One region of the Planomonospora antibiotica genome, then DNA from elsewhere that is predicted to be linked to it. Evidence: riboswitches for the same ligand, from Rfam matches in the RefSeq annotation. Region 1 holds a riboswitch; each other region holds the start of a gene.
What was found. Region 1 has a riboswitch for cobalamin ahead of cobN (cobaltochelatase subunit CobN). Riboswitches for the same ligand answer to the same signal wherever they lie in the genome.
Positions count from the first base shown of each region.

Region 1 (9,789 bases):
TGTGCGAGGCGACCGCGGAGGCCAGCGCCGCCCGCCGCCTCCGTGCGGCGGAGTACGCGCCGACGACCGCGGCCGGATCGGATACGGCGCCCAGGCGGTCCACCAGCGCCGCCACGTCCTCGAGCGCCTGGTTCGTGCCCTGCGCCGTGACCGGCGGCATCCCGTGCGCCGCGTCCCCGAGCAGCGCGCACCGCCCGACTCCCCAGCGGCGCGGCACCCTGTGCCGGGTGTGCGGGAAAACTTCGACGTCACCGTCCTGCAGCGACGCCAGGAGCCGGCCGACCGGCGGGCCCCATCCGGCGAACCGCCGGCGCAGCAGCTCCAGCGGCCTGCCCCGCGGCGGTGCGCCCGGCGGCCACGGTACGTCGAAGAACCACTGCATCAGCCCGTCACCCGCGCCCATGAAGCCGAAGTCGCCCCGCCGGCCGATCATCAGCGTCGTGACCGGCCCGGGATCGAACGGGGCCGGCGTCAGGCCCTGACAGGTCGCCGCACCGGTCAGGGGCGCAGGGCCGCCGCCGAGGAGGAGGGCTCGCACGCGCGAGTGCACCCCGTCGGCTCCGACCAGGAAGTCGCCGCCGTACTCCCGGCCCGCCCGCGTCCGCACCCGTACGCCGCCGGCGTCGGCGCGCAGGTCCGCGACCTGCTCGCCGAAGCGCACGGTCCCCTCCGGCAGCCCGCCGTCCAGGAGGGTGATCAGCGATCCGCGCGGGATCACCCGCGCCGCCGAACCGAACCGTTCGGCCAGAGCTTCCAGGTCGACCTCCAGCACCCGGCGGCCGCCGGCGGTCCGCAGGGACAGCGTCGCCAGCCGCTGCCCCTCGCCCTCCAGACCGACCCCCAGGCCGTCGAGGATCGCCGTGCCGTTGCACCACAGGGTGACGGCCCCGCCCCCCAGGCGCAGACCGGGTGCCCGCTCCAGCACCGTCACCTCGTGTCCCGCAGCGATCAGCCCTCGCGCCGCCGCGAGCCCGCTGATCCCCGCCCCCACCACGAGCACCCGCACCGGCGGCCTCCAAATGAACTCTACAAGCAGTAGTACTACTTGTTATAGAGCACCGGGGGTGCCTCCACAAGACTCGATGCACACCACTCGCCGGGCCGGGAGCGAACCGTTCGACCGGTGGGGCCGGGCGGCGGGCACGATGATCACCCGGCGCGGCCGACGATCACCCCCGCACGGTCGATGACCACCACGTCCACCTCCACCGGTGCTCCGCGCAGCACGCCGGCGGCGGTCGCGCGGGCCCGCCCGGCGACCAGGTCGCCCAGGGGCAGGCCCTCCTCCTGGCACAGGCGCAGGGCGTGCAGGGCGGTGTTGGCCGCGAGGACCCGCCCGGCCAGGGCGTCGTCCCCGCCCGCCGCGCGGGCCAGTTCGGCGAGCAGGCCCGGGTTGACCTGGGAGCGGCCGGAGTGGAGGTCGAGGTGGCCGTCGGCGAGCTTGGAGAGCTTGCCGATCCCCCCGGCGATGGTCAGCCGGGGCACGGGATGCCGCCGCAGGTACTTCAGCACCGCCCCGGCGAAGTCGCCCATGTCCAGCAGCGCGTCCTCCGGCAGGCCGTACAGCTCGGCGGCGACCCGCTCGGAGGTGCTGCCGGTGCACCCGGCGACGTGCGCGTGCCCGGCCGCGCGGGCCACGTCGATCCCGCGCCGGATGCTGTCGATCCACGCCGAGCAGGAGTACGGCACGACGACGCCGGTGGTGCCGAGGATGGACAGGCCGCCCAGGATGCCCAGGCGGGGGTTCCAGGTCCTGCGGGCCAGCTCCTCGCCGTGCTCCACGGAGATCTCCACGACCACGTCCCCGGTCCCGCCGCAGCGGGCGGCCACCTCGGCGACGTGCTCGCGCATCATCCGCCGGGGGACCGGGTTGATCGCCGGCTCGCCCACCTCCAGCGGCAGGCCCGGCTTGGTGACCGTGCCGACGCCGGGGCCGGCGGTGAACACCACGCCGCCGCCCGGGGCGCCGTGCCGTACCGTCGCCGAGATCAGCGCGCCGTGCGTCACGTCGGGGTCGTCGCCCGCGTCCTTGACCACCCAGGCCGTCGCCGCGTCCGCGGCGAGGGACTCCCGTGCCAGCGCGAACGCCGGGCGCCTCCCCTTCGGCAGGGAGATCTCCACCGGGTCGGGGAACTCACCGGTCAGCAGCGCCGTGTAGGCGGCGGTGGTCGCCGCCGTCGCGCACGCGCCGGTGGTCCAGCCGTGGCGCAGGGGCGCGCTCACCGCCGGCTCCCCGGCCGGTACGGTGTCCCGGTGATCGGGCACGTGAGGGGGAGGACCCCGGGGACCCGGCACCGGAGAACGCGGACGCTCCGCGAGGGGAGAGGGGTGACGGGGTGCTGAACGTCCTGGTGCTGGGCGGCACCGACGAGGCGAGGAGGCTGGCCGCCGCGCTCGCCGGCCGGGCCGGGACGCACGTGGTGTCCTCCCTGGCCGGCCGGGTGCGCGACCCGAAGCTGCCGGTGGGGGAGGTGCACGAGGGCGGGTTCGGCGGCCCCGCCGGGCTCGCCGCCTGGCTGGCGGAGCGCCGGATCGGTGCGGTGGTGGACGCCACGCATCCGTTCGCCGCCCGGATGACCGCCTCGGCGGTCCAGGCGGCCCGCCGTACCGGGCTCCCGCTGCTGATCCTGCGCCGCCCCGGCTGGCAGGCCGGACCGGGCGACGACTGGCGCTCGGTGCCGTCGCTGGAGGCCGCGGCCGCGCTGCTGCCCGCCCTCGGGGAGCGGGTCTTCCTCACCACCGGCCGCCGCAGCCTGCCGGTCTTCGCGGACCTGGACGGGCTGTGGTTCCTGGCCCGCTCGGTGGACCCGCCCGAGCCGCCGCTGCCGCGCCGGGTGGAGGTGCTGCTCAGCCGGGGCCCCTTCACCCGCGAGGGCGAGCTCGCCCTCATGCGCGGGCACCGGATCGACGTGCTGGTCACCAAGGACAGCGGCGGCGAGATGACCACCGCCAAGCTGCACGCCGCCCGCGAGCTGGGCCTGCCGGTCGTGGTCGTGCAGCGCCCGCCCGCGCCCGGCGGCGTGCCCGCGGTGCCGACCGTCGAGGAGGCGGTCGCCTGGCTGGAGGCCGTCGCCGGCGCGGCCGGGTAGCACCGGGGGCGGCGGGGCGGGACGACCGGGCGGGGCCGCGGACGCCCTCACGGGACGGCCGGGCAGGGCCGGGCGGCCCCGCCGTACGCCCGCCGGGCACGTCATGCCGGGTAGCGGCGGGGGGTGAAGACCACCCGGCGGCCGTCGCCGCGGTCGGCCACCCGCGTCGTCGAGGACCCGACCAGCAGCAGGCAGCGCATGTCCACCGCCGCCGGGTCCAGCTCGGCCAGGGTGGTCACCGTCACGCTCTCGCCCGCCCCGCCGACGTCCCGGCCGACGACCACCGGCGTCTCCGGCGCGCGGTGCTCCAGCAGCAGGTCGCGGGCCGCGGCCACCTGCCAGGTCCGGCTCCTGGAGGCGGGGTTGTAGATCGCCAGCACCAGGTCCGCCCGCGCCGCCGCGCTGATCCGCTCCGCCACGACCTCCCACGGCTTGAGCAGGTCCGACAGCGACAGCACGCAGTAGTCGTGCCCGAGCGGCGCCCCCGCCCGGCTCGCGACCGCGTGCGCCGCGGTCAGGCCCGGCAGCACCCGCACCGGCACGCCGGAGAAGCGCGGCTCGCAGGCCACCTCCAGCACCGCGCTCGCCATCGCGAACACCCCGGGATCGCCGGAGGAGACGACGGCCACCCGGGACCCGGCCCTGGCCAGCTCCAGCGCGTGCGCGGCCCGCTCGGCCTCCACCCGGTTGTCGGTGGCGTGCCGGCGCTGGCGCGGGTTGGGCGGGACCCGGTCCAGGTAGGGGCCGTACCCGACGAGCTCGTCGGCGGCGGCCAGGGCCTCCTGCGCCTCCGGCGTCAGCCACGGCCGGCCCGCCGGGCCCAGCCCGACGACCACGACCTCGCCGGTCCCGCCCGCCCGTCCGGTCCCGCTTGCGCTGCCGGTCGCGGTGCCGGTCGCGGCCTCCGCCGTACCGGCCGGACCGGCGGAGGCCGCGGCGGGGACCGGCCCGGCGTTCACCGGGCTGGGGATCAGGGCCAGCGAGAAGTACGGCACGCCGTCCGGGTCGACCTCCGCCAGCGGGGCCAGGCGCTGCCCGCCGGTGGTGGCGCGCTCCACGTACCAGGCCTCCTCCAGGCGGCCCGCCTTCTCCAGCGCGTCGCGGACCTTGGTGAACGTCCGGCCCAGCTTGAGCACCGCGGCGGAGTCGGCGGCCGCGAGCCGTTCGGCCAGCACCTCGGCGGGCAGGGTGCCGGGCAGCACCGTCAGCGTCTCGTCGCGCTCCACCAGCGGCCGGCCGAGGACCGCCGCGGCCCCGCTCACCGAGGTGACGCCCGGGACGACCTCGGTGGTGTAGTGGTGCGCCAGGCGCTTGTGCATGTGCATGTAGGAGCCGTAGAAGAGCGGGTCGCCCTCGCACAGCACCACCACGTCGCGCCCCGCGTCCAGGTGCGCGGCCAGCCGGAGCGCGCACTCGGCGTAGAAGTCGTCGATCGCCCCCTGGTAGCCGCCCGGATGGTCGGTCGTCTCCGTGGTGAGCGGGTAGATGAGGGCCTCCTCGATCTGGCCCTCCCGCAGGTACGGCGCGGCGACCGAGCGGGCGATGCTCCGGCCGTGCCGGGCGCTGTGGTAGGCGATCACGTCAGCCGCGCCGAGGAGGCGGGCGGCCTTGACGGTCACCAGCTCCGGATCACCCGGCCCCAGCCCCACCCCCCAGAGCCGGCCCGCGGCGGGCGCGTCGTGCCCGGTGCGCCCGTCGTGTCCTGCGGTCGCGCCGGTCGCACCGGTCGGGTCGTCGGTCATGGCGCTCACTCCTGTTCGCTGGCGATCGCGTTGACGGCGGCGGCGGCCATCGCGCTGCCGCCCCTGCGGCCGTGCACGACCAGGTACGGCAGGCCCGCCGGGTGGCCGGCGAGGGCCTGCTTGGACTCGGCGGCGCCGATGAAGCCGACGGGGACGCCGAGTACGGCCGCGGGCCGTCCCGCGCCTTCCTCGACCATCTCCAGCAGCCGGAACAGCGCGGTGGGCGCGTTGCCCACCGCGACCACGGAGCCCTCCAGCCGGTCGCGCCAGAGCTCCAGCGCGGCGGCGCTGCGGGTGGTGCCCAGGCGTTCGGCGAGTTCCGGCACCCGGGGGTCGCCCAGGGTGCAGACGACGTCGTTGCCGGCCGGGAGACGGCGGCGGGTCACCCCGGAGGCGACCATCATCGCGTCGCACAGCACCGGGGCCCCGGCCAGCAGCGCGGCCCGCGCCGAGGCCACGACGCCGGGGGACCAGCCGAGGTCGTCGACCAGGTCCACCATGCCGCAGGCGTGGACCATGCGGACCGCGACCCGCGCGACGTCCTCGGGCAGCCCGCTCAGGTCGGTCTCGGCGCGGATGGTGGCGAAGGAGCGGCGGTAGATCTCCGCGCCGTCGCGGACGTAGTCGATCACGTTTCCCCTCTGGCGGCCGCCACCGCGGCCGCGGTCTGTCCGATGTCCGCACAGGCCAGGCTGAGGCCGCCCGCGTCCACCCGGTAGCCGTCGCCGGTCGCGACCACGTCCACGACCCGCCCGGCCGGACGGCCGCAGCGGCGCTCGCAGCCCGCCCAGTGCACGGGGAGCGTACCGGTGCCGGGCGATCTCATCGAACGCGAGGCGGCGCCCGCCTCCACGAGGCCGATGACGGAGGCCGCGTCGGCCCGGACGTCGGCGAGGGACTTGGCGCAGCCCGGGCGGCCGGTGCAGGCGCTCACGCCGGTCCACGGCGAGTCCGGGTCCGTGACCAGCCCGGCGTCCGCCAGCCGGACGGCCGCCTCCGCCGCCTCCGCGCGGGTCAGACCGGGCAGGACCACCCCCCGCCACGGTGTGAGCCGTACCTCGGCGGCCAGCCCGGCGAGGAGCTCCGCCTGCGCCGAGGTCAGCCGCCCCAGCGGCACCGCGACGCCGAGGGCCACCCGGTCGCCGGGCTCCCCGTCCCCCTTCCGGTCCCCGTGCCCGCGGGCCGGCTCGATGACGCCCACCGGCCCGTGCGCGACCGGGTGCGGCGCCACCGGCTCGCCGAGCCCGGCGCCCGCTTCCGCGCCCGTCGCGGTGAGCGGCGCCGGGGTCTCCACCGGCTCGCCGATCCCGGCGTCCGCCCCGGCATCCGTCCCGGGACGCAGCACCGCGGTGTCCGCCGGGGCCGCCGCGGAAGCGCCCGCCGGGGTGACGGCCGAGCCGGACGCCTCGGCGCGGACGCGTGCCGTGACCCGGCCGGGACCGCCGGGCAGCTCCCCGATCCGCCAGGCGGCGGTCTCCGCGTCCGCGAGCTCCGCCAGGAACGCCCCGGCCACCGCGAGCAGCGCGGGAACCGCTTCGGACACCGGGACGCGCAGGCCGCTGTCGGCGCCCGCGACGAGGACCGCGGCCAGGTCGGGGGCGAGCGGCAGGATCCCCGCGTCGGCGCCGAGCCCGGCGACGTCGCCGCGGCCGTCGTCGACGGCGAACAGGAACCGGCCGGGCAGGGCGGCCAGCTCCGGGCGGGCGCACAGCGACCGGTCCAGCTCGGCGACCAGCGGGCCCGCGTCGAGCAGCCCGCGGCCGTCGCAGCCGGTCAGCGGGGAGGCCAGGATGTTGCGGACCCGCTCGTGGGTCGGCGAGGGCAGCAGGCCCGCCTCCGCCATCCGCGCCGCGAGACCGGACTCCTCGTCCAGCCCGCGGACCTGGACGTTCGCCCGGGAGGTCAGCTCGATGACGCCGGTGCCGCACTCGGCGGCGGCCCGGGCCAGCTCGCGCAGCCGGGCCGAGGACAGGCGGCCGCCGGGAACCCGGATCCGGGCCAGCCCGCCGTCGGCGGCGGCGTGCGTCTGCAGCGCCCCGGGACACGCGTCGGACCGTGACCGGCCCGGGAGGCCGGACGCGCCGGGCACGCCGGAGTAGCCGGGACCGTCGGAGGCGCGGGAGGAGCCGGCGGGTCCGGGTCCGCCGGGCGCGTGGGAGGGCCCGGGACCGCCGGAGGCGCGGGAGGAGGAACCGGCGGGCCCAGGTGCGCCGGGCGGGCCGGAAGGGCCGGGGAGGCCGGGCTCGCCGGGTGTGCCGGATGAGCCGGATATGCCGGGAGTTCCGGAGAGGTCGGGAACGGTCACGCCGAGGATGCTAACGCCGGGTTCCTCCGGACGATCGAACTGCCGTACGCTCATGGTCAAGCGAAGGCAATGGGAGGAAGCCGGTGTGAATCCGGCGCGGTCCCGCCACTGTGACCGGGGAGCGACCCCCAACCAGGCCACTGTCCGCGTGCGGACGGGAAGGCCGGGGGGAGCGTCGATCCGGGAGCCAGGAGACTCCGGCCCTCGCGTCCGCCGACGACCCGGGGCGAGGACCCCGAGGGAGGAAGAGTCTCCGTGCGCCCTTCGCCGTGCCCCCGTCCCCAGGGACGTGCCGCGTGATCCTGCTGCTCTCCACCTCCGACACCGACCTGCTCAGCGCCCGGTCGAGCGGCGCCGCCTACCGGCTGGGCAACCCCGCCCGGCTCGTCGCCGCGGACCTGCCGCCGCTGCTGGAGGGCGCCGACCTGGTCGTGGTCCGGCTGCTCGGCGGGCGCCGCGCCTGGGAGGAGGGCCTGGACGCCCTGCTCGCCGGGCCCCGGCCCGTCGTCGTGCTCGGCGGCGAGCAGGCGCCCGACGCCGAGCTCATGGAGCTGTCCACGGTCCCCGGCGGCGTCTGCGCCGAGGCGCACGCCTACCTCGCCCACGGCGGCCCGGCCAACCTCGCCGAGCTGCACCGGTTCCTGTCCGACACCGTGCTGCTCACCGGCCACGGCTTCGCCGCCCCCCGGCCCACCCCGGCCTGGGGGGTGCTGGAGCGCGAGGCCCGCCGGGACGCCGCCGGGGAAGCCCCGGTCGTGGGGGTGCTGTACTACCGGGCCCACCACGTCGCCGGGAACACCGCGTTCGTCGAGACGCTCTGCGCGGCGGTCGAGGACGCGGGCGCGCGGGCGCTGCCCGTCTACTGCGCCTCCCTGCGCGCCGCCGAGCCCGCCCTGATCGAGACCCTGCGCCAGGTCGACGCCCTGGTGGTGACGGTGCTCGCGGCCGGGGGCACCCGCCCGGCGACCGCGTCGGCCGGCGGCGACGACGAGGCGTGGGACGTCGGGGCGCTGGCCGGGCTGGACGTGCCGATCCTGCAGGGACTCTGCCTGACGAGCAGCCGGGAGACCTGGGAGGGCAGCGACGACGGCCTCTCTCCGCTGGACGCCGCCACCCAGGTCGCCATCCCCGAGTTCGACGGCCGGATCATCACCGTGCCGTTCTCGTTCAAGGAGACCGACGCCGACGGGCTCACCGTCTACGCCGCCGACCCCGAGCGGGCCGCGCGGGTGGCCGGCATCGCCGTACGGCACGCCGCACTGCGGCACGTCCCGCCCGCGGAGCGGCGGATCGTGCTGATGCTCTCGGCCTACCCGACCAAGCACTCCCGGATCGGCAACGCCGTCGGCCTGGACACCCCCGCGAGCCTGGTGCGGCTGCTGGCCGCGCTGCGCGGGCACGGCTACGACATCGGCGCCGAGGGCGAGCTGCCCGGCGTGGCCGCGCAGGACGGCGACGCGCTGATCCACGCGCTGATCGCGGCGGGCGGGCAGGACCCCGACTGGCTCACCGAGGAACGGCTGGCCGGCAACCCGGTGCGCATCGCCGCGCGCACCTACGCCGAGTGGTACGGCACGCTCCCGGCGGACCTGCGCGAGCGGGTCGAGGCGCACTGGGGACCGCCGCCCGGCGAGCTGTTCGTCGACCGGTCCCGCGACCCGGAGGGCGAGATCGTGCTGGCCGCGCTGCGCGCCGGGAACGTCGTGGTGATGGTCCAGCCGCCGCGCGGCTTCGGCGAGAACCCGATCGCCATCTACCACGACCCGGACCTGCCGCCGAGCCACCACTACCTGGCGGCCTACCGGTGGCTGGCCGACGGGTTCGGCGCGCACGCGGTCGTGCACGTCGGCAAGCACGGCAACCTGGAGTGGCTGCCCGGCAAGTCCGCGGGCATGTCCGCCTCCTGCGGCCCGGACGCCGCCCTGGGCGACCTGCCGCTGATCTACCCGTTCCTGGTCAACGACCCCGGAGAGGGCACCCAGGCCAAGCGCCGCGCCCACGCCACCCTGGTCGACCACCTGGTGCCGCCGATGGCCCGCGCCGACACCTACGGGGACATGGCGCGACTGGAGCAGCTCCTCGACGAGCACGCCTCGATCGCGGCCATGGACCCGGCCAAGCTACCGGCGATCCGCGCCCAGATCTGGACGCTGATCCAGGCGGCCCGGCTCGACCACGACCTGGGGGTCGGGGACCGCCCGCACGACGCGGAGTTCGACGACTTCCTGCTCCACCTGGACGGGTGGCTCTGCGAGGTCAAGGACGTGCAGATCCGCGACGGCCTGCACGTGCTGGGCGCCGCCCCGCAGGGGGAGGTCCGCGTCGACCTGGTGCTCGCCATGCTCCGGGCCCGCCAGATGTGGGCGGGGAGCGAGGCGCTGCCCGGCCTGCGGGAGGCCCTGGGCCTGGCGGAGGACGGCAGCGCGGACCGGGCGGGCGTCGACGGGGCCGAGACGCTGGCCCGCTCGCTGGTCGAGGCCATGGAGGGCCGCGGCTGGGACCCGGCCGCCGCGGCCGACGCGGTCGCCGCCGTCCTCGGACCGGACGGCGGCGCCGTACCCGGATCGGACGGCGGCGCCGTACCCGGGCCGGGTGGATCGGGCGGCGCGGCCGCTCCGGCGGGGGCCGCCCGCGGAGCGGACCTCGCGCTGGT
Region 1 covers NZ_BMQE01000059.1:2,043-11,831, reverse strand. Annotated here, with positions in the region: gene IEZ06_RS31820 (FAD-dependent oxidoreductase) at 1-1,006, opposite strand, end outside; gene IEZ06_RS31815 (cobalt-precorrin-5B (C(1))-methyltransferase) at 1,150-2,223, opposite strand; gene IEZ06_RS31810 (cobalt-precorrin-6A reductase) at 2,340-3,089, shown strand; gene IEZ06_RS31805 (precorrin-2 C(20)-methyltransferase) at 3,191-4,831, opposite strand; gene IEZ06_RS31800 (precorrin-8X methylmutase) at 4,837-5,463, opposite strand; gene IEZ06_RS31795 (ferredoxin-like domain-containing protein) at 5,460-7,136, opposite strand; cobalamin riboswitch at 7,211-7,333, shown strand; gene cobN (cobaltochelatase subunit CobN) at 7,433-9,789, shown strand, end outside.

Region 2 (9,789 bases), on a different contig from region 1:
CCTCCCCGGCGGCATACTTCGGGCGCTGGCGGCACCTGCCCGCCCGGGCGAACGGCCGGCCGGCCGCGGCCGGGCACCGCCGGAGGCGCCGGCGAGCCGCGATCTCCTACCGCCGCGGCTCCGAGGCCCGGAGGAGGCGCACCACCCTGCCGACGACGCCCTCGGCGGGGGCGTAGCCGAAATGGCGGGAGTCCAGACTGCGGTCGGCGTTGTCGCCGAGCAGGACCAGGCATCCGTCGGGGACCGCCGTCTCGCCCGCCCGCGCGGGTACCGAGACCGGGCGGGGGTCGCCGGGCACGGCGGCGACCCGCTTGATCATCCAGTCCGTCCGCGTGCCGGGACCGGACGCCTGACCCCGGACGGCGTCCGCGCCCGGCGCGGGCGCCGCGTGCCGTCCGGACGGAGCGCCGAAGAGAACACCGGAGAAAGCGAAGGCGTCGGCCACGACGACGTCACCGGCGCGCAACCGGCCGGCGGTGACGCGCCGTACCAGCACCCTGTCGCCCTCCCGGTAGGAGGGGCGCATGCTGCCGCCGCGGACGCGCACCGCCAGCAGGTTCCGGCGCACCCACACCAGGACGGCGGCCGCGGCCGCCGTCACCGCGAGCAGCGGCACCAGCACCGGCCAGGGCAGGCCGCTCACAGTCCCGCCTTCCTGCGCAGCAGCTCCAGAATGTCCGCGGCCGGGTCCTGCGGTTCGGCGTAGCCCTCGGCCTGCATGCGGAACAGGTCGGCGTAGATGCCGCCCAGCGCCATCAGCTCGCCGTGACCGCCGCGTTCGGCGACCACCCCGTCGTCCAGCACGATCAGGACGTCGGCCTCCCGCACGGTGTTGAGCCGGTGGGAGATGAGCACGTTGGTGCGGCCCGCCCGGCGCTCCCGCAGGGTCCGGTGGATCCGGTACTCGGCCTCGGCGTCCAGGCCGGAGCTGGGCTCGTCCAGGATCATCAGGTCGCTTTCCGCCCGCAGATGCGCCCGGGCCAGCGCCAGGCGCTGCCACTGGCCTCCCGACAGGGCGACCCCCGCCTCCTCGCCGGTCCCGCCGGCGGCGCCCTCGGCGTCGTCGCCCTGGAAGAAGATCCGCGACAGCAGGGTGTCGTAGGAGCGGGGCAGCCCGGTGACGAAGCCGTGGGCTCCGGCGTCCTCGGCCGCCGCGGTGATGCGGTCGGCGTCGCGCAACCGGGACAGGTCCCCCAGGCCGATGTTCTCGGCGGCCGTCAGGTCGTACTCCATGTAGTCCTGGAAGACCGCGCCGATGCGGGCGCGCAGCTCGGCGGGGTCCAGGTCCCGCAGGTCGGTCCCGTCCCACAGGACGGCGCCGCGCTCCGGGTCGTACATCCGGCACAGCAGCTTGATCAGGGTGCTCTTGCCGGCGCCGTTGCGGCCGACCAGGCCCACCGTACGGCCGTGCGGGATGGTCAGGTCGACGCCGCGCAGCACCCAGGGACCGTCAGGGGCGTAGCGGAACCACACGTCCCGGAAGACGATGCCCTGCCTCAGCGGCGCGACCGGCCGGGGACGCGCGGCGACGGGCAGGTCGCTCCCGGCGGACGTGACCTGCCGGTAGTGACCGAACAGCAGCAGCTGCCGGTGGGAGTCGGAGACGCCCCGGACCAGTGCCAGGCCCGCCGCCTGCACCCCGGCCACCGCGGCCACCAGCAGGGAGACGTCACCGAGGGTGATACGGCCCGCGACCGCGCCCAGCACCGCCCAGAGCAGCGCTCCGCCCGCCACCGCGGCGCCCAGCAGCCCGGTCAGCGCCTGCGCCCTCATCTGGCGCAGGTCCATCCGCCGGTTCTCCGCGTCGGACCTGCGCCGCTGGGCCGACATGCGCCCGCGCAGGTACGCGCCGACGCCGAACAGCCGGATCTCCTTGGCCGCCTGGGGGTCGGTGAGCAGGTTCCGGTAGAACATCTCCCGGCGCTCCACCGGGCTCAGCCGCCAGTGCAGGGAGGCCCTGCGGCGGGCCAGCCGCATCTCGGTGGCAAGCACCGGTACGGCGGAGGCCAGCACCAGCACCGGCATCCACGGTGAGACGACCAGCAGGGAGCCGAGGAACCCCAAGCCGGTGATGACGGCTCCGGTGACGGACAGCACACCGGAGACCACCACTCCGGGCGTGGCCCCGCCGTGCTGCAGCGCCATCCGCATCCGGTCCAGGAAGACCGGGTCCTCGAACCTGGACATCCCGACGAACCGCTCGGTCACGATGAACAGCCGCTCCTGCGCCAGCAGACCGACCCTGCGCTCGTTCTCCGCCGAGGCGAACCGGGTGACGTGCGGCACCAGGCCGGTGAGCAGTCCGGCGACGGCGAGCGCGGCGCCCAGCCCGAGGACCGGGCCGGAGTCCGCGGCGGTGGTGAGGGCGTCCAGGAGCAGTTTGGTCAGCCACGCCGTCACGACCGGCACCAGGGCGGCCAGCAGCGTGAGGGCCGCGAACACGGCCGTGTGGAAACGGCTCGCCTCCCGGCTCAGCCGCAGGGCCTCGATGATCCCGCGCACCGTCTCAGACCCCCGCGCCGGCGGTCATCATGTCCCGCACCGTCGTCCCGGAGGCGCGCACCAGGCCGCCGGGGTCGACGAGCGCCATCGCCGGGTAGCCGGTGACGCCCAGCGCCCTGCCGACCGGTCCGCCGGGCGTCTCCTCGGTGACCACCGTGGCCACCGGTTCCAGCGCCGCGCGCTTGGCCTCGAGGTCGCGTTCCGCGCCGATCAGCAGCACCAGCACCTGCTCCCCGCCTCCGGGGAAGACCTCGGCGATCTGCAGGAACTCGGGCAGCCGCTCCTCGCAGCTGCCGCAGCCCTGGGCGAAGGCGCCGAACAGGGTCGTGCTCTCGGCGAAGAAGCCCTCGTCGACCGGTGCGTCCCGGGTGGTGCGGGCGCGGAAGGCGCCCGCCTTCTCCCCGCCCGCGAGCATCACCCGGGGGAGCGCCCCCGGTCCCGGGTCCCCAGGCGCGGCCGGCGGCCCGCCGCTCCTGTGCAACCGACGGATCAGCGCCGCCGTCAGCAGCAGGTTCAGTACGCTCAACACGCCGGTTAGACCGGCGAACACCATCACGAAACCGGACATGGGACACCCCTGCGGTGAGTTCGATTCGAGCTGCGGGCGGATCGGCGGCGGTGGACGGGCTCGCCGTACCCGGCGGTCAGGCCGATGGCCGCCACCGCCCGGTGGCGGCCGGTGACGTCGTGCAGGTCCGGCGGAGGGCGCCGCGCCTCTTGTTCAGACGCGGCGCCCGGGTTCTCCCGGACGTTTCCCGTCCTGCGTCCGGCCGCCCACCGCGCGGACGGGCGGGACACGCGTACGCCGCCGGTGACCCTCACGGCGGGTGGATCGCTCCCCCCGCCGTGGTCGGCGGGCTCCGCCCGGACCCGGGATCGCGTGCTCTCCCGCTCGGACGCGATCCCCGGCCATGGCTACCCGCCGAGGCGGCGCCGACGTGTCAGCAGTGCGACTTGTCCTCGGTCCACACCTTCCTGGCGTCGAAGTCGACGCAGATGTAACGGGTGGAGATCGTCGTGGCCGGCGGCGGCGGAACACTGAAGTGGCAGTGCCCCAGCGTGCTGGAGATGGGGGTGCAGACCTTGGCCATGGCCTGCGCCTCCCCTGCGGGGACCAGGCTGCCCAGCAGCCGCTCGGTGAACGATTCGATGCTGCGAACCATCCGTCTCACCTCTCTCTAGACCGCCCCTCCCGTCCAGGAGGGGCGGGATGTTCTGACACCGGCAACCGTAGGGAGGCTCTGCATGGAGGCTGCATGGTAACGACATGGTAACGACGTGCGCCGGTTCCGCATCCCGGCCAGGAGCGTGATCCCGCAGGTATGCGGGCAGGCGAGGGAGCGGACATGCCGTGGGAGCCTGTCCGGCGAGGGCGAGGGCGAGGGCGAGGGCGGAACGGGGAAACCGGTGTGACTCCGGCGCGGTTGTCGCGCTGCGGTGGTCGGTGCGAACTCGTCGCGACAAGGGCGGCCCGGATCGTGCGCATTGATCCGTTTCATGTGATGATGGCGCGAAGGCGAGCGCGGACTGAGGAAGCCGGTGTGAATCCGGCGCGGTCCCGCCACTGTGATCGGCGAGCGGATCCCCACCACGCCACCGCCCCTGCCCGGGGTGGGAAGGCGGGGACGAGCAGCGACCCGAGAGCCAGGAGACTCACGCGGTCGCCTCCTCGATGAACTGGGGCGGATCTCCCCGGAGAGGAGCGGGCTCCGGTGCCCGCTGGGCCGGTGGCCGCGCCGAGAGGCTTCTCGGCGTTCCCTCTCCCGGATCCGCCCCGTTGTGCAGATTCCGTGAGAGGAACACTTCATGACGGGCAGACGTCCCGCGTCCCTCCTGCTCGCCCTCCTGGTATCCGGAGCGCTGGCCGCCTGCGGCGGCACCCCGGCCGGTGACGCCCCGGCCGCAGCCCAGGCGGCCGCCGCGCCCGCGGGCTTCCCGGTCACCCTGGACAACTGCGGTGTACGGACGACCTACGAGCGGCCGCCGCGGCGGGCGATCTCGATGAACCAGCACGCCACCGAGGTGATGCTGGCCCTGGGGCTGGAGAAGTCGATGATCGGCACCGCCTATCTCGACGACAAGGTGCTGCCGGAGTACCAGGCGGCCTACGACGCGATCAAGGTGGTCGCGAAGGAGTACCCGGCCTATGAGGCCCTGCTGGCCGAAGAGCCCGACTTCGTCTACGGCGGCTTCGCCAGCACCTTCGACGAGAAGGAGGGCCGCGGCCGGGACGTCCTGCACAAGGCCGGCATCAAGACGTACCTGAACGTCGAGGAGTGCGCCAAGGGCCCGGTGGCCATGGAGCTGATGGACACCGAGATCCGCAACGTCGCGAAGATCTTCGGCGTGCCCGGCCGGGCCGAGCCGCTGCTCACCGAGCTGCACACCGCTCTGTCCGGAGTACGGGAGAAGCTGGCGGGGGCGGCGCCGGTGAAGCTGTTCGTCTACGACAGCGGCGACAGGACCGCCTTCACCGCCGGCGGCAAGGGCATCGGCAACGAGATCATCACGCTGGCCGGGGCGGAGAACATCTTCGCCGACCTCGACAAGGTGTGGGGCGACGTCTCCTTCGAGCAGGTCGCCGAGCGCGCGCCCGACTGGATCGTCATCTACGACTACGGCAGCCAGTCCGTGGAAGCCAAGAAGAAGTTCCTACTGGACAACCCGGCGCTCAAGGACGTGCCGGCGATCAAGAACAAGCGGTTCGCGGTGCTGCCGCTGTCGTCGGTGGTGCTCGGGGTCCGGGCACCGGGGGCGGTCGAGGCGCTGGCCGGGCAGCTGCACGCCGACCGGTTCGAGTGAGCGGGCTGACCGCGGGCGCCGTACTGCCCGCCCGGCGCCCGGGCCTGCCGTACCCGGTCGTGCTCGGTCTGCTGCTCGCGCTGCTGGGCGCGGCGGCGACGGCCGCCGTCGCGGCCGGGTCGGTCACGCTCCCGGCGGGACAGGTATGGGGCATCCTGCTGCACCGGGTGCACCCGGCGCTGGCCGAGCCGACCTGGACCGCCGTGCGGGAGACCATCGTCATGGACGTGCGACTGCCGCGTGTCCTGCTGGCGGCGGTGATCGGCGCAGGCCTGTCGGTGTGCGGCATGGCCCTGCAGGCCCTGGTCCGCAACCCCCTGGCCGACCCCATGCTGCTGGGCGTGTCCTCCGGAGCCGGCGTCGGCGCGGTCAGCGTGGTGGTGTTCGGCCTGACCGTGTTCGGCGTGTTCTCGCTGCCCGTCGCCGCGTTCCTCGGAGCCCTGGCAGCCCTGGTGGCGGTGTACTTCCTGGCACGCTCCGGCGGCCGGATGACCACGGTCCGGCTGGTGCTGGCCGGAGTCGCGACGGCCGAGGTGCTGTCGGCCGTGGCCAGCTTCCTGGTGGTCACCTCCAACGACCCGCACAAGACCCAGTCGGCGGTGCGCTGGATGCTGGGCGGCCTGGCGGGGACGACCTGGACGGTGGTGTGGATCCCGGGCGCCGCCGTGCTGGCCGGCACGGCCGTGCTGGTCGGGGTGTCCCGGCCGCTGAACCTGCTGCTGGCCGGGGAGGAGGCGGCGGCCTCGCTCGGGCTGGACGTGCACCGCTTCCGGGCGGCGCTGTTCGTGCTGGTCGCCTTGATGATCGGCACGGTCGTCGCGGTCAGCGGGGCCATCGGCTTCGTCGGGCTGATCATGCCGCACGTCGTCCGGCTGCTGATCGGCGCCGACCACCGCCGGGCGCTGCCGGCGACGGCGCTGCTCGGGGCGGCCTTCCTCATCGCGGCCGACCTGGCGGCCCGCACCCTGATCGCGCCGGAGGAGATCCCGGTGGGGATCATCACCGCGCTGGTCGGCGGGCCGTTCTTCCTGTGGCTGATGCGGAGGCGCGCCAAGTGAGGCTGACCGTGGAGGACGTGTCGGTCCGCGCCGACGGCCGGGACCTGGTCCGCGGGATCTCTTTGGAGGTCGCCGGGGGAGAGGTGCTGGGGCTGGCAGGGCCCAACGGCGCGGGCAAGTCCACGCTGCTGCGCACCCTCTACCGGGCCCGCAGGCCCACCTCGGGCCGGGTGCTGCTGGACGGCGAGGACGTCTGGAAGATGCCGCCCGCCCGGCTGGCCCGGCACCTGGCCGCCGTGCTCCAGGAGAGCGGCGGTGACTTCGAACTCACCGTGTACGACGTCGTCGCCATGGGCCGTACCCCGCACAAACGCGCGTTCGACGGCGACAACGCCTCCGACCGGGAGATCATCGCCGACGCCCTGAACCGGCTCGACGTGGCCGACCTGGCGTACGCGCCGTTCGACCGGTTGTCGGGCGGCGAGAAGCAGCGGGTGCTGATCGCGCGGGCGCTGGCCCAGGAACCGGCCGTGATGGTGCTGGACGAGCCGACCAACCACCTCGACCTGCGCCACCAGCTGGATGCGCTGAGCCTGGTGCGCGGGCTCGGCGTCACCTCGGTGGTCGCCCTGCACGACCTCAACCTGGCCGCCGCGTTCTGCGACCGCATCTGCGTCATGGACGGCGGCCGCGTCGTGGCCCTCGGCACGCCCGCCGAGGTGCTGACCCCCGCCCTGCTGGCCGACGTCTACCGGGTCGACGCCGAGGTGGCCGCCCATCCCGAGACGGGGATCCCGCAGGTGACCCTGCGCACCGGAGGGAGCCGCGCCGCGCGCTGACCTCCGCCCGCGAAGCAGCCGGATCCGGCATCCGGTCTTCCGCCGTGCGGTCTGCACGAACGGAGTGCGGAACCGCGGAACCGGCACCCGGAGAAACGATGCTCCGGGAAAATCCTGTGGACGAGACGACTGGGACAATGGAATAGTCCCGCCGTGAGCACAACCTACCCGTCTGTACCTCCTGAGCCTCTCCCGCTCGGTGACGGCCTCGTCCTGCGGCAGGCGCAGCCCACAGACCTCGACCAGATCGGCGCGCTCCTCGCCGAACGCGGCGACCCGGCCGACGCCGTCGACCACCGCCTGGTCGTCACCGACCACGACGCCGGCTGGCCGGCCTGTGCCGTGGTCGTCGACGGCGACCGGGTCGTCTCCACCGCGACGCTCCTCGACGAGGAGGTGCGCATCGGCGGTATCCACCTGCCCGCCGGCCAGGTCGAACTGGTCGCCACCGACCGCGAATACGAAGGACGCGGACTCGTACGGGCGCTCATGCAATGGGCTCACGACCGCTCCGCCGCCCGTGGCCACGTCATTCAGGTGATGATCGGGATCCCGTACTTCTACCGGCTGTTCGGCTACGAATACGCCATCGACATACCGCAGGCGCTGACCGTGCGGACCCCGCCGCCCGATGACGGGGCGAAGCCCGTGCTCCGCGCCGCTCAGCCCCGTGACGTCTCCGCGATGGCAGGCCTTCAGGATATGGCCCAGAGCCGGTTCGACGTGTCCGTGCCCCGTTCGGCGGCGTGCTGGCGATGGCTGCTGGAGCACGAAGCGAGCACCCTGTGGGTCCTTGACCGCGCCGGCGCCGTCGTCGCCACCGGACGCACCACACCCCCCGACGACGACGGGGTGCTCCTGGCCGAGGCCGCCGCACTCGACGGGCCGGCGGCGCAGGAGCTGCTTCGGGGTGTCGCCGCGCTGGTACCCGGCGGCCGGGTACGCACCGTCCACCGGGCCGGAACCGCGGCCGACGCCGCCTGGCATGAGCTCCTCGACCGCGGACCGCGCAAGCAGGCGGAGCAGTACTACATCCGCATCCCGGACACCGCAACGCTGCTCGACCGCCTGCGGCCGCTGCTCTGGCAGCGCCTCACCGCGGCGGGGACGGAACGCACCGGCCGCGACATCGTCATCTCCACCTTCGGCGCCCACTACCGGATCCCGGTTCACGACGACGGGCTCGGCGAGATCGTCGCCGGCGGTGCGATGCAGAGCCCCGGAACCGTGGGGGGCGCTGGAGTGGCGCCCGACCATCTGCCCGCCCTGCTGTTCGGCCCGCACGGGATGGAGGGGCTGGCACGGATCCGGCCCGACGTCTACGCCGGGGAGGAGGAGCTGTTCCAGGCGCTCTTCCCACCGCTCACCGCCGACGTGCTCAGCTACTACCTGCCGTACTGAGCCCGTTCTCCGGCCCTCGTCGCTCACCGGCGCACCGGGTGACGGCGCGTACGGCCGCGGCCGCGGCTCCGGCGCCCTCCAGCAGGATGGAGGCCTCGCCGACGGCGCGGGCTGAAATGCGGAAAACCGGTGACGACCCGGCGGGGTGATTCACTCACCCGGCGGGCGACGCAGCCGATGGTCGGAGTGCGAGCGCCGACGGCGCCCGACGAACGCTACGGACATGACAGCACGGGGAACCGGACATGAGAAAGCTCAACGATTTGAAGGTCGGCACGCGCCTGGGCGGCGCCTTCGCCGTGGTGGGCGTCCTGCTGTGCGGCGCCGTCGGGGTGGGAGCCGCCGGCATCTCCTCGGCACGGGACGCGGCCGCACGGATGGACACCAGCGCGGCGGTGCGCGGCGCGGCGCTGACGGCCAAGTTCCGCACCGCCGACTTCGCCGGCTGGCAGACCGGATACGCCTTCGACGCCCTGCGCGGCGTGCCGGGCGCCGCCGATGACGCCGTCGGCCAGCGCAAGAACTTCCTGGCCTCCACCGCCGCCTTCCGCGACGACCTGGACAAGCTGGCGGGCCTGGAACTGACCGCCACCCAGCGCGAGGACCTGCAGCGGGCCGAGAGCGCGTTCGAGGACTTCCTGGACGTCGACGGGCGCATCGTCGCCGCCTACCGCGACGGCACGCCCGCCCGGGTGGACGAGGCCAACGATCTGGTGGCCGGTGAGGCGCTGGAGCGCTTCGACCAGGCCGCCACCGCCGTGGACGAGCTGGCCGCCGAATCCGTGACCAACCTCACCGCCGCGGCCGCCGACGCGCGCACCACCAGCGACAGCTCCCTGCGGCTGATGCTGGGTGCGGGCGCCCTGTGCCTGCTTCTGGCCGCCGGGCTGGCCGTGGCCGTGACCCGGACCGTCACCCGGCCGCTGGCCGCGACCGTGCAGGCCTTGCGCACCATCGCCGCGAAAGACCTGACCGTCTCCATCGACACCTCTCGCCGCGACGAACTCGGGGACATGGCCCGCGCCCTGGCCCAGACCGTGGGCGTGCTGCGGGACGCCTTCGGCGTGATCGCCCGCCACAGCGCGACGCTGACCGGTGCCTCCCGCGAGCTGACCGCCGTCTCCACGCGGATGGACGGCGCCGCCACCGGTACCGCGGCCCGCTCCGACCAGGTCGCCGCCACCGCCGAGCAGGTCTCGGCCAACGTGCAGACCATCGCGGCGGCCAGCGAGGAGATGAGCACCACC
Region 2 covers NZ_BMQE01000024.1:44,449-54,237, reverse strand. Annotated here, with positions in the region: gene IEZ06_RS21510 (S26 family signal peptidase) at 107-643, opposite strand; gene IEZ06_RS21505 (ABC transporter ATP-binding protein) at 640-2,502, opposite strand; gene IEZ06_RS21500 (TlpA family protein disulfide reductase) at 2,507-3,070, opposite strand; gene IEZ06_RS21495 (hypothetical protein) at 3,444-3,665, opposite strand; cobalamin riboswitch at 3,989-4,182, shown strand; gene IEZ06_RS21490 (ABC transporter substrate-binding protein) at 4,309-5,304, shown strand; gene IEZ06_RS21485 (FecCD family ABC transporter permease) at 5,310-6,362, shown strand; gene IEZ06_RS21480 (ABC transporter ATP-binding protein) at 6,359-7,141, shown strand; gene IEZ06_RS21475 (GNAT family N-acetyltransferase) at 7,295-8,542, shown strand; gene IEZ06_RS21470 (methyl-accepting chemotaxis protein) at 8,788-9,789, shown strand, end outside.
Region 2: linked by a shared signal. The riboswitch ahead of IEZ06_RS21490 (ABC transporter substrate-binding protein) and the one ahead of cobN (cobaltochelatase subunit CobN) in region 1 are both predicted to bind cobalamin.

Region 3 (9,789 bases), on a different contig from region 1:
TGCTGGGCATCCCGCTCCAGCTCTTCGCCTACCACGCCGCCGTCGCCCTGGAGCGGGACGTGGACAAGCCCCGGAACCTGGCCAAGAGCGTCACGGTGGAGTAGCCGGAGCATGACGCCCGCTACGTCCCGTTCTGTTGCGGAAAGTGATGGTGCTGTAACCTAGAGTGCCAAGGGCACCCTGGGAAAGGGGCACCTATGCACCGTAGGCGGTTTTTCGGGATCACCGCGGGAGTCGTGGTCGCCGCGGCGGGATGCGGGGCGACGGGCGGCGCCGGGCCTCCGGCGTGGGGGAGGCTGTCGGTCATCGCGCCCGCCGCCCGCGGGCGGGAGGCCGACCGGGTGGCCCGGGCGCTGGCGTCGGCGCTGACCGGCGACGGACTGGCCCGGACGGTCGAGGTGGGGAACCACCCGGGCGGGGCCGGGGCCGCCGCCCTCGCGGCCCTCGCCGCGTCGCGGACCTCCGGTGTGCCGTTCACCCGCGAGGGCGGGCTGCTGGTGGCCGGGATGCCGATGGTCGCCGGGGCGGAGACGTCCGGCGCCGCCCCGCTGGCCGAGTCCGCCACCCCGCTGGCCCGCCTGGTCGGCGAGTGGGCGGCGCTGGCGGTCTCCGCCGACTCGCCGCTGCGCTCCTTCGAGGACTTCGCCGCCCGGCTCCGGCGGGACCCCGCCGGGCTGGTGGTCGGCGGCCGGTCGGCCGGCGGCCCGGACCACGTCCTCTACGGCATGATCGGCAAGTGCCTGGGCGTGGACGCCCGCCTCCTCGACTACACCGGGTACGCCGGGGCCGGCCAGGCCGTCGAGGCGCTCGGCGGCGGATGGGCCGCCGCGGTCCTGGTCCCGGCCCGCGCGCTGGCCGCCGGCCTCGCCTCGGGGCGCCTGCGCGCGCTGGCGGTCTCCTCCCGCGACCGGATCGACGGGATCGAGGCGCCGACGCTCATGGAGCTGGAGGTCCGGCTGGAGTACGCCGACTGGCGCGGGCTGCTCGGTCCCGGAGGGATGAGCGACGAGGACCGCGAGGCCGCCGTCGCGCTCTGCGACCGGATCGACGCCTCCCCGCGCTGGCGGGAACTGTGCGCGCGCCAGGGCTGGGAGCGCGTGTACCTGAGCGGCGGCGACTTTGGGCAGTGGCTCGCCACCGAGACCGAGCGGACCCGGGGCGTGCTCTACGAGCTGGGCCTGCTGGGCTCATCGGACACAAATTGTAGGGCCGGTTGCGCGATCCGCCCCTAGATGTAGGATCCTCCTCGTTGCTGGTTCGCCCCTGGCGGGGCGAGGAAAGAGGGAACCCGGTGCGATTCCGGGACTGCCCCGCAGCGGTGAACGGGAACGACCGCCGTCAGAGGCACTGGGGAGACCTGGGAAGCGACGGCCAGTAGGAAGCGCACGAACACGCCCGTGAGTCCGAAGACCTGCCGGTGACGCGTGGAAGGGGAGCCGAACCGGGCTCCGGGACGCCCGAGGGCGGTCCGGGCCGCCCGTCGGGGCGGCCCCGGCCACGCAAGCGGTCCAGGGCCTCGAGGGAGGGCCCGCGGACGAGGCGGTTCCCGCGTGCCCTTCCTGCGGCCGGGATCCGCCCTCCGACGCGCGCCCGTCCCTGGAGAGCCGTACACACGGGGAATTCCAGCGCGCGAGGGGTGGCACGTGACACAGACCATGGCAGAGGCCGCGACCGGCACGGCGGCCGGCACGGTGATCGGCGCAGTGATCGGCACGGCGAACGACACGGCGATCGGCACGGTGGCCGACGCCGCGGGCGGGGCGGGGACCGGCACGGCGGCCGGCGCCGTACCGGCGACGGGAGCCGGTCCGGACGCCCGCCGGCTGGCCATCGAGGAGGCCGCCGCCCGGGTGATCACCGACCCGGAGAACTCCAGGACCGCCGCCGGGCTGCTGGACGGGCTGATCGCCGACGAGGCCGCCGAGCACGGCGTGCGGACCTTCTCGGAGTCCGTCGCCGCCACCCGTGCGGCCGGGCTGGTCTCCGACCGGCTGGCGGAGTTCGTCGCGGCCAACGCGGCGGAGCTGGACGCGCTGGTCCGCGAGGAGACCCGGTTCGAGTACTTCGGCCTGCGCACGGTCTACGACCGCTACCTGCTGCGCCACCCGGAGACCCGCAAGGTCCTGGAGCGCCCGCAGCACTTCTTCCTCCGGGTGGCCTGCGGCCTGTCGGAGACGGTGGCCGAGGCCGCCGAGCTGTACGGCCTCATGACCACGCTGTCCTACCTGCCGAGCTCGCCGACCCTGTTCAACTCCGGCGCCCGCCGCCCGCAGCTGTCGTCGTGCTTCCTGCTCGACTCGCCGCGCGACGAGCTGGAGGGCATCTACGAGCGCTACGCGCAGGTCGCGCGCCTGTCGAAGTACGCCGGGGGGATCGGCATCGCCTGGACCCGGGTGCGCTCGCGGGGCTCGCTGATCCGGGGCACCAACGGCCACTCCAACGGCATCGTGCCGTGGCTGCGCACGCTGGACTCCAGCGTCGCCGCGGTCAACCAGGGCGGCCGGCGCAAGGGCGCGGCCTGCGTCTACCTGGAGACCTGGCACGCCGACGTCGAGGAGTTCCTGGAGCTGCGCGACAACACCGGTGAGGACGCCCGCCGCACCCACAACCTCAACCTGGCCAACTGGGTCCCGGACGAGTTCATGCGCCGCGTCGAGGCGGACGCGGCGTGGTCGCTGTTCGACCCCAAGGACGTCCCGCACCTCACCGACCTGTACGGCCCCGCCTTCGACGCCGCCTACCGGGCCGCCGAGGAGGCCGGGCTGGCCGTGCGGCGGGTCCCGGCCCGGACCCTCTACGGCCGGATGATGCGGACCCTGGCCCAGACCGGCAACGGCTGGATGACCTTCAAGGACGCGGCCAACCGCACCTCCAACCAGACCGCCTGCCCCGAGAACGTCATCCACCTGTCCAACCTCTGCACCGAGATCCTCGAGGTCACCAGCGACGCCGAGACGGCCGTCTGCAACCTCGGCTCGGTGAACCTGGCCGCCCACCTGGCCGGGGACGCCTTCGACTGGGAGCGGCTGCGCCGCACCGTCCGCACCGCCGTGCGGTTCCTGGACCGGACCATCGACCTGGGCTTCTACCCGACGCCCGAGGCCGAGGCCGCCAACCGCCGGTGGCGGCCGATCGGGCTGGGCGTGATGGGCCTGGCCGACGTGTTCTTCGCGCTGCGCCTGCCGTTCGACTCGCCGGAGGCGCTGGAGCTGTCCACCCGGATCGCCGAGGAGATCGCGCTCGCCGCCTACGGCACCTCCGCCGACCTGGCCGCCGAGCGGGGCCGGCACCCCTCCTACGGCGAGACCCGGGCCGCGGACGGGGTGCTCCACCCCGACCACTACGCCGCCGCACGCTCGCCCGAGTGGACCGCGCTGCGGGAGCGGATCGCGGAGACCGGCCTGCGCAACTCCCTGCTGATCGCGATCGCGCCGACCGCCACGATCGCCTCCATCGCCGGCTGCTACGAGTGCATCGAGCCCCAGGTCTCCAACGTCTTCAAGCGCGAGACCCTGTCGGGCGAGTTCCTCCAGGTCAACCGCTACCTGGTCCGCGACCTGCAGGCGCGCGGGCTGTGGAACGAGCCGATCCGGGACGCGATCAAGCGGGCCGACGGCTCGGTCCAGGACATCCCGGAGATCCCCGCCGACCTCAAGGTCCTGTACCGGACCGCCTGGGAGCTGCCGCAGAAGGCGCTGATCGACCTGGCCGCCGCGCGCACGCCGTACGTCGACCAGGCGCAGTCGCTGAACCTCTTCATGGCCACCCCGACCATCGGCAAGCTCTCCTCGATGTACGCCTACGCCTGGAAGTCGGGCCTGAAGACCACCTACTACCTGCGCTCGCGCCCCGCGACGAGGATCGCCCAGACCACCGTGGCCGCGGCTCCGGGAGCGCCCGCGCCCGCCGCGGTCGCCGACCCCGAGGCCGTCGCGTGCTCCCTGGAGAACCCCGAGGTCTGCGACGCCTGCCAGTAGGCCCGCGGTGCGGCCCTCCCGCGACCCGGCGACCTCGCGCATCGTGCGCGGCCGATGACCTCGCGCACCACGCATCGTGCGCGACCGATGACCTCGCGCACCACGCATCACGCACGACCCGACGACGACACGGAGACATCCAGCATGCTGCTCGACCCCGGCATGGACCTGACCCTGCGGCCCATGCGCTACCCGGACTTCTACGAGCGCTACCGGGCCGCCATCCGCAACACCTGGACGGTGGAGGAGGTGGACCTGAACTCCGACCTCGCCGACCTGGCGAAGATGACGGACCAGGAGCGCCACCTGATCAACCGGCTCGTGGCGTTCTTCGCCACCGGCGACTCGATCGTGGCCAACAACCTGGTCCTCAACCTCTACCAGCACGTCAACGCCCCCGAGGCCCGGCTCTACCTCAGCCGCCAGCTGTACGAGGAGGCCGTGCACGTCCAGTTCTACCTGACGCTGCTCGACACCTACCTGCCCGACCACGACGAGCGGGTCAAGGCCTTCGCCGCGGTCGAGCACATCCCGTCGATCAGGGACAAGGCCGAGTTCTGCTTCCGCTGGATCGACTCGCTCGGCGGGCTGGACCGGCTGGAGACGCGGGAGGACCGCCGTGCCTTCCTGCTCAACCTGATCTGCTTCGCCGCCTGCATCGAGGGCCTGTTCTTCTACGGCGCCTTCGCCTACGTCTACTGGTTCCGCTCCCGCGGGCTGCTCGGCGGCCTGGCCACCGGGACGAACTGGGTGTTCCGCGACGAGTCCATGCACATGGAGTTCGCCTTCAGCGTGGTGGACACCGTACGCGCCGAGGAGCCCGATCTCTTCGACGACGAGCTCGCCGCGCAGGTCGTCCGGATGATGGAGGAGGCGGTCGCGGCCGAGCTGGCCTTCGCCGCCGACCTGTGCGGCGACGGCCTGTCCGGGATGGGCGTCGAGGCGATGCGGCGGTACCTGGAGTACGTGGCCGACCAGCGCCTGGCCCGGCTCGGCATGCCCGTCCGGTACGGCACCGCCAACCCGTTCGCCTTCATGGAGCTGCAGGACGTGCAGGAGCTGGCGAACTTCTTCGAGCGCCGGGTTTCTGCGTATCAGGTGGCTGTCGAGGGGAATGTCACATTCGACGAGGACTTCTGATTATGGGCCAGTTATAGGGGAAACCTCTCGCCGGTAAAGCCGACGAGGGGGGACGCCGTCCGTGACGGACTGGATCATCATGCTGGTCGCCGTACTGGCCGCGGTCGCGGCCGTGGAGGTGGTGAGGCGGGTGCTGCGCTCACGACTGATCGGGGATAAGTGGGTCATGGCCGGCCCGCTGATGCGGCGCTGCACCTGGCCCGCGTTCGCCACGGCCGCCGTGGTCGCGGCCTACACGGTCTACGAGCCGGGCACCATGGCCGACGGCGAGACCAACCAGAACATCCAGCGGCTCCTCAGCCTGGCCATGATCGGCTCCGTCACGTGGCTGGTCCTCCAGGCGGCCTACGCGGTGACCGACGTCGTGCTCGACCGGCTGATCCGGATCGAGGGCGAGCGCAACCTGCGGGCCCGGCGCATCCGCACCCAGATCGCGCTGGTCCGCCGGGTCGCCTCGGCGGTGGTCATCGTGGTCGCGCTGGGCGCGATGCTCTTCACCTTCCCGCAGGTCCGCGCGCTCGGCGCCGGGCTGCTCGCCTCCGCCGGGATCGCGGGCGTGGTCGCGGGCATCGCCGCCCAGTCGACACTCGGCAACCTGGTCGCGGGGCTGCAGCTCGCCTTCAGCGACGCGATCCGGCTGGACGACGTGGTCGTGGTGGAGAAGGAGTGGGGCCGGATCGAGGAGCTGACCCTCACCTACGTGGTCCTGCGCCTGTGGGACGAGCGCCGGCTGGTCCTGCCCGTCTCCTACTTCACCACCAACCCGTTCGAGAACTGGACCCGGCACGGCAGCCGGGTGATCGGCCACGTGCTCTTCCGGGTCGACTGGTCGGTCCCGGTGGACGAGCTGCGCACCGAGCTCTACCACGCGCTGCGCGAGCACCCCCTCTGGGACCAGAAGGACTGGGTGCTCCAGGTCACCGACGTCCTGCCCAACGGCCTGGTGGAGCTGCGCGCGCTGATGAGCGCCGCCGACTCCGCCAGCGCCTGGGACCTCAAGTGCGACATGCGCGAGCACCTGCTGAAGTTCGTCCGGGAGAAGTATCCCGAGGCGCTGCCGCGCTTCCGGGTCGAGACCTCCCCCTGACGGCCTTTCCTACGCCTCGCCGGCCGGCTGGTGCTCGGCGCAGTCCACCCGCAGGGCGGCGTCCCCGAAGGGAGTGTCGAGCAGACGGCAGTGGTGCGGCAGGTCCGGGTCGTCGTGCGCGGCGCGGGCGAAGAAGCGGCAGGTCACGCAGGTCCGGGCGACCGCGAGCACGCCGGTTCCGTGGAGGCGGGCCACGAGGTCGAGCAGGAAGCGCAGCGTGTCGGCCTTGTCGGCCTCCGGGGCGCCGCCCAGCCAGGCGGTGACGGGATCGGACCAGTGCGCCAGCTCGCCGGCGAGTCTCCGGCCGGCGTCGGTCAGCAGGAGGACGTGGCTGCGCCGGTCGCCCGGATCGGGTTCCCGCCGGACGAGCTCCTTGCGGCGCAGCGCCGTGAGCGCCTCGCTCATGGTGGCGGCCGAGACGTCGAACTCGGCGGCCAGGTCGCTGGAGCGCGGCGGCCGCGTCCTGCCGGACAGGTGCAGCAGCAACTGGGTCTGGATCGGGCTCAGCCCGTTGGCGTAGGCCTGCCGCCACAGCAGGGTGCGCACCGCGTGCCCGACCCGCTCCAGCGCCGCGGCCAGCCGGCGGTCCAGGTCGGTCCCGTCGGCGGCCGGCGGCGCGGCCGCGTCGGCCGGCAGCGGCCCTTCCTGCTGCATCGCCCCTCCATTCGCCAGGAGTCCTAAGCATAGAGGTTGACAGGCTCTGCGTGCTCTTCTAGTTTACTTCGGAGTCCGAAGCTTAGGACTCCTAACGGAAAAGAGGGTCAGCATGTCCCGAATCGAGATCCGGGGGCGCCGCCTCGCCGCCGCGGCGGCGCTCGGCCTGCTCGCCGCAGGCCTGCTCGCCACGCCCGCGGCCGCCCACCCGGACGGGAAGGGCCACCCGGACGGGAAGGGCCACCGGCACGCCGCGGAGCACGGCGGCATCCGCTCGTCGCGCGGCGACGCCCGCCCGTCCGCCTTCGACCTCGTCCGCACCAGCGTGCGACGCGACGGGCGCCATCTCGTCTTCACCGAGCAGGTACGCGGCCGCGCCGGTTCCGTGCGGCCCGAGCGGCACGGGTCCTTCGCCGGCAGCGAGGTGCTCAGCTACGTCTGGCCCACCTCGCTCGACCCCTCCACGGTCGGGTTCACCGCCGGCAGCGGCACCCTCGCGCTCGCCGCGACCTCCCACCCCGACTTCGACGACACCCCCGGCTACGACGAGGACCGCAACGGCCGCACCGACGACGACGGCGCCCGCTGGCACAGCCACTGGGTGGTCCTCGTCCCCGACACCACCCGCCCCGACGGAGCGCTGAAGGTGCGCGACATCGCCGAGGGCGAGAAGCCGGACCTGCCCCGCACCTGGCCCGGGGTGCCGCTCTACCTCGACAGCCCGCCCTACCCGACGCGGCTGGACGCCCACACGGTGCGGATCCGGGTCCCCCTGGCGGACCTGGGCTTCCCGAAGGACTTCGCCTACGACGGCGTCACCGCCGCGCTGCGGATCAACGCCGATCTGCACGACCCGCTGCTGCGGGTGAGCAACGTGCTCGACGTCGCCTCCGGTGACCTGTCCCTGCCCGGGCGGGTCGGACGGCGCTGAGCCCCGCCGCGGATCACCGCCGTGCGGGCGCGCCGCCTCGAAGGCCGCGCCCGCACGCGGGACCGGAAGACCTCACCCGGGGGTCACGGGGGATCCGGGATCCTCACGGGGAGTTCGACGGCCGGAGCACCCGGGCGGCTCCGGCGATCAGAGCGGTGGCCAGGATCCAGCCGGAGGCCACCAGCGTCCAGGCGAGCCACCGGGTCCAGCCCACCGGCTCCCAGGCCCCGCGCTGCTCGAAGACGCTCACCGGGACCAGCAGGTCCAGCGTGTAGACGAAGGCGTTGAAGTGCCGGACGTGGTCCGGGTCGATCTTCACCGGCGGCACGGACGAGAAGACCGCCGTGCCCGCGGCCAGCAGTACCACCGCCCACAGCCCGGCCAGCCAGGGGCGGTAGCCGTACCCGACGGCGACGTCGAGCAGGCGGCCCCAGAACCGGCCGGTGGGCCTGAGCGTGCCGCGGTGCTCGCGCTGCTTGGCCAGCAGCACCCGGCGGGCGTCCGGCTCGTGGCCGATCCGCCGGTACCAGGCGGCCAGCTGCTCGTACGGCTGCGGCCGGTAGCCGCCCGGGTCCCGGCCGACCCACGAGAGCCGCTCGGCGACGGTCCACGAGCCGCGCAGCGCCTCGTAGGTCAGCCCGTTGAGCTGGACCCGGTCGGGATAGGCGGCGGGGTGGTCCAGCAGCACGCCGATCCGCGAGTAGCCGAGATTGGCCTCGCCCTCGATCGCCGACGGCTTGAGGATCAGCTCCTCCACCTGCATGTGGCTCAGGTGCAGGGACCGGTCGGGCGCCTTCAGCGCCGCCCGGTCGAACGAGAGCACGCCGTTGATCCGCGCCCCGCGCAGCCGTACGGTGCCCACGGCGTCGAACCCCGCGCTGAACTCGGCCGCCGAGGACTCCAGGAAGTCGGCGTAGACGGCGTACGACGTGGCGGAGGTCTCAGGGAAGCCGACGTGGCCGTACGGCTCGGCGGCCGCGGGTTCGGCGGCCGGGAAGGAGGCGTGCGGGGTGGCGGTGATCGACGCCTCCTGCAGGTAGAGGCCGCCGTGGAACTTCGCGCCCACCATGCGCAGCCCGCCGGTGGCACGCAGCCCCCGCAGGAACGCGCCGCCGTCCACGACCGCGCCGCCCGCCCAGACCGCCCAGCGGTGCCCGTCGTCCAGGCCGCGCTCCCGCCGCTCGGCCTCGCTGTACGGCTTCCTGACGTCCTCCATGAACCGCATCAGGTCGGGGTCGGCCGCGTCCGGAGGGCTCACCCGCGCCCTGGCGAGCCGGAGCTGGCCGGTGATGTGGGCGTTGTCCATCCGCAGACCGCGCACGGAGGAGCCGTCGAAGTCCAGCAGCCCGTCGACGGTGCTGCGCGCCGCCCGGACCCGGCCCAGTTCGCACCCGCGGAAACGCAGGCCCTGGGTCTTCGCGTCGCTGATGTCGACCGTCCCGGACAGGTGGCAGTTGAGCAGGTGGAGCTTGGCCCCGACGGCGCCGTCCGACAGGTCCAGGTTGCCGGTGATCCGGGCCCCGGCCAGCCGCAGGCCGGGCGTCGCGCCCGGCTCCGGCTCCCGCGCGCCGAGCAGCAGCGCCGCGACGACCTCCGCCCGTACCGTCCGCTCCGGCCCCCAGGACTCCCCGTTCGCCGGATCGTCGGCCTCCGGGTCGCCGGAGCGCAGGTCCACCCAGGCGCCCGTCTGGTAGGCGTCCCAGAGCCGCCGCTCGGCGGGGTTCAGCCGCCGGAAGGGGCGCGTCAGTCGCATGCGGGGCCTCTCCCGGGAGCGGTCATGGCGGGGCCGCCCGCCGTACGGGCGCGGGGCCCGCCTCATGATCGGATCAGGGTCGAGGGAGAATCTACCCCGTGCAGATCCGCAACGGCTTCCGGCTGACCCTCGGCGACCCCGCCGAGCACGTCGCCACGCTCGTGATCGACCGACCGGGCAAGCGCAACGCGATGAGCGCGGACATGTGGCGGGCGCTGCCCGGCATCCTGGAGCCGCTCGCGGCGGA
Region 3 covers NZ_BMQE01000005.1:260,518-270,306, forward strand. Annotated here, with positions in the region: gene glmS (glutamine--fructose-6-phosphate transaminase (isomerizing)) at 1-104, shown strand, start outside; gene IEZ06_RS07150 (Bug family tripartite tricarboxylate transporter substrate binding protein) at 198-1,232, shown strand; cobalamin riboswitch at 1,237-1,433, shown strand; gene IEZ06_RS07155 (ribonucleoside-diphosphate reductase subunit alpha) at 1,644-3,977, shown strand; gene IEZ06_RS07160 (ribonucleotide-diphosphate reductase subunit beta) at 4,122-5,117, shown strand; gene IEZ06_RS07165 (mechanosensitive ion channel family protein) at 5,179-6,204, shown strand; gene IEZ06_RS07170 (MarR family winged helix-turn-helix transcriptional regulator) at 6,214-6,858, opposite strand; gene IEZ06_RS07175 (hypothetical protein) at 6,971-7,789, shown strand; gene IEZ06_RS07180 (pentapeptide repeat-containing protein) at 7,893-9,542, opposite strand; gene IEZ06_RS07185 (enoyl-CoA hydratase/isomerase family protein) at 9,641-9,789, shown strand, end outside.
Region 3: linked by a shared signal. The riboswitch ahead of IEZ06_RS07155 (ribonucleoside-diphosphate reductase subunit alpha) and the one ahead of cobN (cobaltochelatase subunit CobN) in region 1 are both predicted to bind cobalamin.